Regions from separate parts of the Pantoea anthophila genome, predicted to be linked through region 1. Evidence: riboswitches for the same ligand, from Rfam matches in the RefSeq annotation. Region 1 holds a riboswitch; each other region holds the start of a gene.
The links. Region 1 has a riboswitch for fluoride ahead of OJ965_RS02390 (DHHA2 domain-containing protein). Riboswitches for the same ligand answer to the same signal wherever they lie in the genome.
Positions count from the first base shown of each region.

Region 2: linked by a shared signal. The riboswitch ahead of OJ965_RS00805 (DHHA2 domain-containing protein) and the one ahead of OJ965_RS02390 (DHHA2 domain-containing protein) in region 1 are both predicted to bind fluoride.
Region 3: linked by a shared signal. The riboswitch ahead of crcB (fluoride efflux transporter CrcB) and the one ahead of OJ965_RS02390 (DHHA2 domain-containing protein) in region 1 are both predicted to bind fluoride.

Region 1 covers NZ_CP110472.1:41,842-45,109, forward strand. Annotated here, with positions in the region: gene eno (phosphopyruvate hydratase) at 1-791, opposite strand, end outside; gene OJ965_RS02385 (universal stress protein) at 807-1,232, opposite strand; gene OJ965_RS02390 (DHHA2 domain-containing protein) at 1,229-2,137, opposite strand; fluoride riboswitch at 2,216-2,285, opposite strand; gene OJ965_RS02395 (uracil-DNA glycosylase family protein) at 2,335-2,934, opposite strand; gene OJ965_RS02400 (TDT family transporter) at 2,931-3,268, opposite strand, start outside.
Region 2 covers NZ_CP110471.1:164,663-167,930, forward strand. Annotated here, with positions in the region: gene eno (phosphopyruvate hydratase) at 1-446, opposite strand, end outside; gene OJ965_RS00800 (universal stress protein) at 462-887, opposite strand; gene OJ965_RS00805 (DHHA2 domain-containing protein) at 884-1,792, opposite strand; fluoride riboswitch at 1,871-1,940, opposite strand; gene OJ965_RS00810 (uracil-DNA glycosylase family protein) at 1,990-2,589, opposite strand; gene OJ965_RS00815 (TDT family transporter) at 2,586-3,268, opposite strand, start outside.
Region 3 covers NZ_CP110473.1:248,094-251,361, reverse strand. Annotated here, with positions in the region: gene OJ965_RS03700 (sugar phosphate isomerase/epimerase family protein) at 1-808, opposite strand, end outside; gene crcB (fluoride efflux transporter CrcB) at 926-1,303, opposite strand; fluoride riboswitch at 1,391-1,466, opposite strand; gene OJ965_RS03690 (nucleoside hydrolase) at 1,595-2,515, shown strand; gene OJ965_RS03685 (zinc-binding alcohol dehydrogenase family protein) at 2,533-3,268, opposite strand, start outside.

The DNA of each region.
Region 1 (3,268 bases):
GCGCTGCCCTCGGTGCGCAGATGATACTGACCGTCAGCGTAAAACTCACTTGAGGCGGGGTCCATGCAGATGCTGATGTCCTCTCCGGGCCGGTATCCCGCCTTTTCAATCGCCTGTACGATAAACGCCAGCGGGTCGCGGTTCGACGACACGGCGGGCGCAAAGCCGCCTTCGTCGCCCACTGCCGCCGAGAGGTTTTTGTCCAGCAGGATCTGGCGCAGCGCCTGATAGACCTCGCTGCCCTGGCGCACGGCCTCGCGCAGCGTGGGCGCGCCGTGTGGCGCTATCATGAACTCCTGAAAGTCCGCGCCCTGACCGCGGGCGTGCACGCCACCATTGATGATGTTCATGCACGGCACGGGCAGCAGGTTCGCCTGCAGGCCTCCCAGGTAGCGCCAGAGCGGCTCTTGCGAGGCCTGTGCCGCCAGCCGGGCCACCGCCAGCGACACGCCCAGAATGGCATTGGCACCCAGCCGACTCTTGTTCTCCGTGCCGTCCAGCGCCAGCATAATGTTGTCCAGCTGACGCTGTTCGCGCACGTCGCTGCCGCGCACGGCCTGGCAGATTTCCGTATCAACCGCCCTGACGGCATCCAGTACGCCTTTGCCGCCAAAACGGTGTGCGTCACCGTCGCGGCGCTCTGCGGCCTCGCGCGAGCCGGTACTGGCCCCGGAAGGCACCGAGGCGCGCGCCATCATCCCGTCCGCGGTCCGGGCTTCAACTTCAACGGTGGGGTTGCCGCGCGAGTCAAGAATTTCACGGGCGGTCACGTTATCCAGTGTAAAGCGCATGGTGTTTCTCCCGGTTCAGTCAGTCAGGTGAGTGATAAGCACATCCACCGTAAGGTGGTTGATGTAGTCCGCCGAGCGGGAGGTGAGCATTCCCATAAAGCGGTTTCGGTGCCCGGCAAGCACGAGGTCCACGCCCAGCTCAGCGATGCACTTCTCCACGTCCTCAACGCGGCGCATGGTCACCAGCTCCCGCGTGTCTACCGTCTCAGGCACAGAGGCCGCCAGCTCACTCATAAATGCTTTGCCTTTCAGCACCTCTTCCGACACGACGTCGTCCATCAGGCTGTCGGACACGTAGTTCATCTCCCGGTAGTCGTCGCTGATGTGCGCCAGGGTGATTTTCATGCCGAGCGGCTGCGCCAGCGCAACCGCGCGTTTCAGCAGGAGGGTGCCGTCGTCTTTATCGTTCACAAGTATCAGTGCGTGGGTGTAGCAGGTCATAATGAACTCCCGTTCTGGTTAAGGCGGGACTCAAGCCACGACAGAAGCTGCTTTTTGCGGCTGAGCATGCCCGGTATTGAGCAGGAGGCGGCGTTAACGCTCTCCCGCCCGGCGAAGTAAAGCGTTGAAAACCCGCCGCGAATGTCGGTCAGCATCAGTACCGCCAGGCCAGCCCCCGACTGGTCTGCCAGATACGCCAGGGCTGCGAGCAGGTCGTCCATCACGGGGGCAACCTGTGTCGGTGAGCTGACCTCAATCTGGGCAATGCGCACGTCGGTACCGGCAATGACGAAGGCCTTGAGGTCCCTGTCCAGCAGCTGCTGTGCGCTGAGGCCGCTGACGTCTGTTTTTGCGGTGAGGAGGTCACGAGCGAAGGCTTTGCGGTTTACGCCGGCCAGCACGCCGAGCTCGGTGGCCGAACGGATATCGTCCTCGGTGGTGGTCGGCGAGCGAAGGTTCACGGTGTCACTCAGGAGTGCGCCCAGCAGAAGCACGGCGAGCGTCGGGGGCAGCGTACGGCGCACTTCAGCGTCCATCAGCAGCCAGAGCAGCGTGGCGCTGCTGCCAGCCGGGCGGATATGCACCTCCGGCGGCAGTTGCGTTATCAGCCCGCCCAGCCGGTGGTGGTCAGTGATGCCCACGACGTTGCTCCGGAGCAGGTCGTCAGGCCCCTGCGCCGGCTCGGTGAAATCAACCAGCCAGACCCGTTCATCCTTTAGCGGAAAAGCGAGCAGCGGCGGCAGCGTCAGGCCGGCGGCGTCAAAGATAAAACGGGTTTCGCGGTTAGCCTCGCCGAGACGCCATGCGCGGGCGTCCATGCCGCGCCCGGTCAGCCAGTGCGCGGTGACGACGGCCGTACAGATAGCGTCGCTGTCAGGATTGATGTGGCCAAAAACGTGTATCAAGGGTCTCTCCCCATAAAGGGAAGTACGCAGGCCGGGAAGAAAGTAAGGACGGCCTGACGCACCTCCTGAAAATCAAGAGTCGCATCAGGCGTCATCAGCTCCGGAACGGAGCGGTTGGGAAAGGTGGAACGCCATCACCCTGTGATCTGAGTATAGAGCCGGTTGCAAAACCTGTCAGTATTATTCCGGCTGCGCTCTCAGCCCGCCAGCGCAGCGCGTGCTTCGCGCAGTACCCGACGAATTTTTTCCGGCACCGCCGGGCTTGTGCAGAGCGAGAGCGGACTGGGATGAGGCATCGTCAGCACCGTGACGCCTGGGCGCAGCTGACTGACCGTCCCGCGTGCCTGCGCCGCTACGGCACCGGCCAGCACCACCACGCGCAGCGCGGGCAGATACGCCAGCATGTCCTCAAGCCAGGCGCAGCCGGTACGGATGTCCGCCGCTGAGGGCCGTTTCTGCGGCCCGTTACTGACCCAGGGCACCGTATTCCACAGCACGCTGTCCCGGCGCGCAATACCGGCTTCCGCCAGAAACCGCCCCAGATTCTTCTGGGCCGGCCCCGGGTTATCACGCGACACGAACCGGGGTGACGGGCTGCTGCGCGCCGGCGACTGCAGCAGGACGAGCAGTCCGGCCCCGGTCCCGCCGTCGGCCGGATCAAACCACGGCAGTTCCACGCCGGCCTGACGCTGCCCGCTGACCCAGTGATTCAGCGCGGCCACGTGCGGCGCGGTGACTGCCGCGAGGCGTTCCTCGCGTAAAAACGGGTCCAGCAGCGATGCGCAGGTTTCACTCACGGCTTCCGGTCCAGGCCTGCCAGGCAGGGAGAAACAAACAGTTTACCGCTCCATGCTCCGCGCACTGTTTTCACCGCGACCAGCAGCCACATGGCCGCCAGCATGACGACAAGAAGCGCACCGAAGCCTTTAAAGAATGCGAGGTCAATCAGGGTAGACAGCTTCAGCGTGGCCACGGTGTACACGCCCAGCGGGAAGGTAAAGCCCCACCATCCGAGGTTGAACGGGATGCCTTCACGGAAGTATCGCACGGTTATCAGCGTGGCCAGCAGCATCCACCACAGGCCGCAGCCCCAGAAGAGAATGCCGGCAACGAACCCTATACCCTGCGCGA
Region 2 (3,268 bases), on a different replicon from region 1:
TTCATGCACGGCACGGGCAGCAGGTTCGCCTGCAGGCCACCCAGGTAGCGCCACAGCGGCTCGTGGGAGGCCTGTGCCGCCAGCCGGGCCACCGCCAGCGACACGCCCAGAATGGCATTGGCACCCAGGCGACTCTTGTTCTCCGTGCCGTCCAGCGCCAGCATGATGTTGTCCAGCTGACGCTGTTCGCGCACGTCGCTGCCGCGCACGGCCTGGCAGATTTCCGTATTAACCGCCCTGACGGCATCCAGCACGCCTTTACCGCCAAAACGGTGTGCGTCACCGTCGCGGCGCTCTGCGGCCTCGCGCGAGCCGGTACTGGCCCCGGAAGGCACCGAGGCGCGCGCCATCATCCCGTCCGTAGTCCGGGCTTCAACTTCAACGGTGGGGTTGCCGCGCGAGTCAAGAATTTCACGGGCGGTTACGTTATCCAGTGTAAAGCGCATGGTGTTTCTCCCGGTTCAGTCAGTCAGGTGAGTGATAAGCACATCCACCGTAAGGTGGTTGATGTAGTCCGCCGAGCGGGAGGTGAGCATTCCCATAAAGCGGTTTCGGTGCCCGGCAAGCACGAGGTCCACGCCCAGCTCCGCGATGCACTTCTCCACGTCCTCAACGCGGCGCATGGTCACCAGCTCCCGCGTGTCTACCGTCTCAGGCACGGAGGCCGCCAGCTCACTCATAAACGCTTTGCCTTTCAGCACCTCCTCCGACACGACGTCGTCCATCAGGCTGTCAGACACGTAGTTCATCTCCCGGTAGTCGTCGCTGATGTGCGCCAGGGTGATTTTCATGCCGAGCGGCTGCGCCAGCGCGACCGCCCGTTTCAGCAGAAGAGTGCCGTCGTTTTTATCGTTCACAAGTATCAGTGCGTGGGTGTAGCAGGTCATAATGAACCTCCGTTCTGGTTAAGGCGGGACTCAAGCCACGGCAGAAGCTGCTTTTTGCGGCTGAGCATGCCCGGTACGGAGCAGGAGGCGACGTTAACGCTCTCCCGCCCGGCGAAGTAAAGCGTTGAGAACCCGGTACGAATGTCGGTCAGCATCAGCACCGCCAGGCCAGCTCCCGACTGGTCTGCCAGATACGCCAGTGCTGCGAGCAGGTCGTTCATCACGGGGGCAACCTGTGACGGTGAGCTGACCTCAATCTGGGCTATGCGCACGTCGGTGCCGGCAATGACGAAGGCCTTGAGGTCCCTGTCCAGCAGCTGCTGTGCGCTGAGGCCGCTGACGTCTGTTTTTGCGGTGAGGAGGTCACGGGCGAAGGCTCTGCGGTTTACGCCAGACAGTGCGCCCAGTTCGGTCGCCGAACGGATATCGTCTTCGGTGGTGGTCGGCGAGCGAAGATTCACGGTATCACTCAGGAGTGCGCCCAGCAGAAGCACGGCGAGCGTCGGGGGCAGCATGCGGCGCGCTTCTGCGTCCATCAGCAGCCAGAGCAGCGTGGCGCTGCTGCCAACCGGGCGAATATGTACCTCCGGCGGCAGTTGCGTTATCAGCCCGCCCAGCCGGTGGTGGTCAGTGATGCCCACGACGTTGCTCCGGAGCAGGTCGTCAGGCCCCTGTGCCGGTTCGGTGAAATCGACCAGCCAGACCCGTTCATCCTTTAGCGGAAAAGCGAGCAGCGGCGGCAGCGTGAGGCCGGCGGCGTCAAAGATAAAGCGGGTTTCCCGGTTAGCCTCGCCGAGACGCCATGCGCGGGCATCCATTCCGCGCCCGGTCAGCCAGTGTGCGGTGACGACGGTCGTGCAGATGGCGTCGCTGTCAGGATTAATGTGGCCAAAAACGTGTATCACAGGTCTCTCCCCATAGAGGGAAGTACGCAGGCCGGGAGGAAAGTAAGGACGGCCTGACGCACCTCCTGAAAATCAAGAGTCACATCAGGCGTCATCAGCTCCTGAACGGAGCGGTTGGGAAGGGTGGAACGCCATCACCCTGTACTGTGAGTATAGAGCCGGTTGCAAAACCTGTCAGTATTATTCCGGCGGCGCTCTCAGCCCGCCAGCGCAGTGCGTGCCTCGCGGAGCACCTGGCGGATGTTTTCCGGCACTGCCGGGCTTGTGCAAAGCGACAGCGGGCTGGGGTGAGGCATAGTCAGCACCGTGACGCCGGGGCGAAGGCAGCTGACCGTCCCGCGGGCCTGCGCCGCTACGGCACCGGCCAGCACCACCACGCGCAGCGCGGGCAGATACGCCAGCACGCCCTCAAGCCAGGCGCAGCCGCTGCGGATGTCCGCCGCTGAGGGCCGTTTCTGCGGCCCGTCACTGACCCAGGGCACCGTATTCCACAGCACGCTGTCCCGGCGCGCAATACCGGCCTCCGCCAGAAACCGCCCCAGATTCTGCTGGGCCGGCCCCGGGTTATCTCGCGAAACGAACCGGGGTGACGGGCTGCTGCGCGCCGGCGACTGCAGCAGGACAAGCAGTCCGGCCCCGGTCCCGCCGTCGGCCGGATCAAACCACGGCAGTTCCACGCCGGCCTGACGCTGCCCGCTGACCCAGCGATTCAGCGCGGCTACGTGCGGCGCGGTAATCGCCGCGAGGCGCTCCTCGCGCAGAAAGGGGTCCAGCAGCGACGTGCAGGTTTCACTCACGACTTCCGGTCCAGGCCTGCCAGGCAGGGGGAAACAAAGAGTTTCCCGCTCCATGCCCCGCGCACCGTCTTCACAGCGACAAGCAGCCACATGGCGGCCAGCATGACGACAAGAAGCGCGCCGAAGCCTTTAAAGAACGCCAGGTCAACGAGGGTGGACAGCTTCAGCGTGGCGACGGTGTACACGCCCAGCGGGAAGGTAAAGCCCCACCATCCCAGGTTGAACGGAATGCCTTCACGAAAGTATCGCACGGTTATCAGCGTGGCCAGCAGCATCCACCACAGGCCGCAGCCCCAGAAGAGAATGCCGGCAACGAACCCCACGCCCTGCGCGATGTGAGCGATTTCCGGCATGCCCGCCGCGGCAAACACCCCGGGCGCATCGCCGCCGATGACCAGCATACCGAGCGAACCGGTGCCAATCGGCCCCAGGGCCAGCCAGCTTGAGGCTGCCATGCTTTCGTGCGGCAGCTTGTGCAGGGCCATACGCAGCAGCAGGATGGCAAGGATGCTCAGCGCCACCGGTACGGAGTAAGCCCACAGCACGTAGCTGGTAATAATGATGCCGAGCTGCGCGTGGGTGTCGGCAATGTGCGGCGCCAGCAGGCCGCCGCTGACCGCTGCGACCTCGGCAGCCACAACCGGCAGTAACCAGACGGCCGTCATCTGGTCAATGCTGT
Region 3 (3,268 bases), on a different replicon from region 1:
GGTAGCGATCTAACGCCTGCCAGGCCTGCGCCGCCGCCACCTCAGGCGGCAGGCGTTTCAGTCTGTCGTTGAAGACTTCAATACCCAGCGGCCCCTGATAGCCTGCGCTTTTGAGCTTATCGACAAAGCGATCCACGTCGATAATGCCGTCGCCAGGCAGCAGACGCTGATGCTTCGCCATCGCCATCAGGCTCTGTTTGTCCTGAGCCGGAACGGCGGCCATATCACACAACTGCACCTCATAAATGCGGTCGGCCGGAATGCCATCCAGATGGGCGGCGTCGCCCCCGCGCGCGCAGATATGGAACAGGTCGACCACCAGACCAATATTCGGCTGGTCGAGCCGCTGCAACCGCTGCCACGCCAGCGGCAGCGTGTTATCCACACTGCACCAGGCCATTGGCTCATACATAATGCGCATGTTGTAGCGCGCGGCTTCAGAGGCCATCCAGCGCAGGTCATCATCGATCAGTTCGGCACAGCAATCTTCCCGGGTGCTGGCCGGAGCCTGAAGGGTATCGCAGCCCAGCGCCTGGGCGATCTGAATAAACTGACGCAGCTCTTCGCGCTTCTGTGCGCGCAGTGCCATGGGTGCGCCGGTGAAATCGCGCAGCACCTGGAGGTTGGTAAAGCCGGGTCCCTGCCGCGCCGCGATCTCAGCCAGCGCCGCCGCACCGCCCTCGCACGCCTCAACATCCTCGCGCCAGATCTCCACCTGATCGAAACCGGCGTCACGCGCCGCCTGGAGTTTCTGGCCGGGTTCACCGTTTAACAACACCAGGTTAAGGAAGGTGGGGTTGGTTCGCATTGCTCGGCTCCTTAATCGTCCGGAATAATCGGTGATGTTCAGGTCATGCCCCCGGTGAGAGACGGGCGTGACCTGAACCCCTCTGTTTCTCTGGCGCACAGGGGCCGGTTAACCGGCTCAGCCCAGCAGCGTCACCAGCGCAAAACCGGCAAACGCCATCAGCAGTGAACCGATCACATGCACCAGCGCGCTGGCCATCGCCCAGAGATACTTACCTGATTGTAGCAACACCATTAATTCTGCCGTGAAGGAGGAGAAGGTGGTCAGTCCGCCGCACAGGCCGGTGACGATCAGCAGTTTCCAGATCGGGTCGATGTCAGGGTGGCGAACAAACCAGGCCATCGCACCGCCAATCACCAGCCCGCCGATCAGATTCACCAGCAGCGTGCCGGGTGGCAGATTGGGAAAGAGCGCATTAAAGCGCATCGCGAACAGCCAGCGCAGCACACAGCCGGCCGAGCCGCCGATCATCACCGCCAGTAACGGTTTCAACATAACTTGCTCCTGGTTACAGATTAACGCCGGGCTGAGAGGAGAGGCAGAGATAAACTGCGCCTGACGCCTCAGCTCCCGCGAAAGGATTGAGTGTCAGGCGTCATCAGCCGGTGTTAAGCCCACCGGCGGTTGGGAAAGGTGGCACGCCATCACCTTGAGCCGGTGATAATACGACGCCCGTTTCAGGCTGGCAACCTTGCGCCGGGAAACCGGCCCGGCTGGCGTAAATGCTTGACGCCCACGCTGCGGGCGGGGTAATGCTGAGGAATGAAAGTCGGTGACGGAGAGGCGATGCGAACCCTGATTTTTGATACTGATATCAGCGTGGATGATGCTTTTGCGCTGGCCTATGCGGCGCGCACCCAGCATCTGCTGGGCATTACCACCGTTTTCGGCAACGTGGCGGTGGGTCAGGCGGTGAAAAATGCCCGGCTGTTCTGCCAGAAGATGGCGATCGACGCAGAGGTTTATCGCGGCTGCGCGCGACCGCTGGCGCAGGCCCCGTCGGCCCCCGCCACCCTGCACGGCCAGGACGGGCTGGGTGATGCGTTTGAAAACAGCTGTAGCGATCAGGCCCCCGGCGCGGTGCAGTTTATTATCGACAGCGTGCGGGCACAGCCGCATCAGATCACCCTGGTGGCGATCGGTCCGCTGACCAACATCGCCTCGGCCATTAATCAGGCACCCGACATCATTCCGCTGGTGAAAGAGCTGGTGATCATGGGCGGTGCGTTCGGCAGCGGGGGACACAGTGGCAACGTGACGCCCTTCAGCGAATTTAATATCTGGAAAGATCCGCATGCTGCCGATCAGGTGCTCACCTCGGCGCTGAACGTGGTGGTGATCCCGCTGGATGTTACCCACAAGGTCCTGATCACTGGCGAAGAGGTTCAGCGGCTGAATCAGCCAGTGCTGAGCGCCATCTGTCGCCCTTACCTGGCTTACAGTCTGGCGAAAGAGGGATTTAACGGCATGGCGCTGCACGACACCCTGGCGGTGGCATGGCTGAGTCTGCCAGAGGCGTTTACCCTGGCCGAAAGCCCGCTGCGGGTGATCACCGAAGGGATCGCCTGCGGTCAGACGGTGCGCAGGCTGAGCGCACTGGCCTCCCGGCAGGACCCGTTTGCCGGTCTGCCCGCCCAGCGCATCGCGCTCGGCGTGGATGCTGACGCGGTGCGGGCGCACTTCTTTAACACCCTCACCGCGCCCTGACGCGCTGGCTGGCCGCGTTACCGGTCGAAATGAATCACGCCTTTGATCAGTTCGCGATTGTTGATGACCTGCGGTTCAAAGGTTTCATCCAGCGTGGAGAACGCCAGAGAGTGATTCAGCATCATGCTGGCGCGCAGCTGACCGCTGGCCATCAGGGAGCAGACCCGATCAAAATCTTCGCGGGTGGCGTTCCGGCTCCCGAGCAGGGTGGCCTCTTTTTTGTGAAACTCACTGTCCGGGATCACCAGATCGCCTTTGTGCAGGCCGACATAGACGACCGTGCCGCCGTGCCGTATCAGGCTGACCGCGTTGTTCATGGCCGCCGGGTTGCCGGTGGCGTCGATCACTTTCAGCGGCAGCCGCCCGCCCGCTTGCTCGCGCAACGCGGCATCGAATGCCGCGTCTGCCGGGTTCAGCGCCACCAGGCCAAGCTGGTCAGCGACATGCTGACGACGAAATGCGCTGGTGTCCGCCACAATCACCTGCGCACCGCTGGCAGCGGCAATGGCAGCCACACCCAGGCCAATCGGCCCTGCACCCACCACCAGCACCTGCTCATCGGCGGTCACGCCAGCCCGACGCACCGCATGCGCGCTGATGGCAAACGGCTCAATCAGCGCAGCCGCCTCCGGTGTCACTTCATCCACCGCCAGCAGCGTGCTGACCGGCACGCTTAAGTAGTCGCTGAATCCCCCATCCTGATGGACGCCAATCACGGAGATCTGCTCACAGCAGTTGGTTTTACCGCTCTGG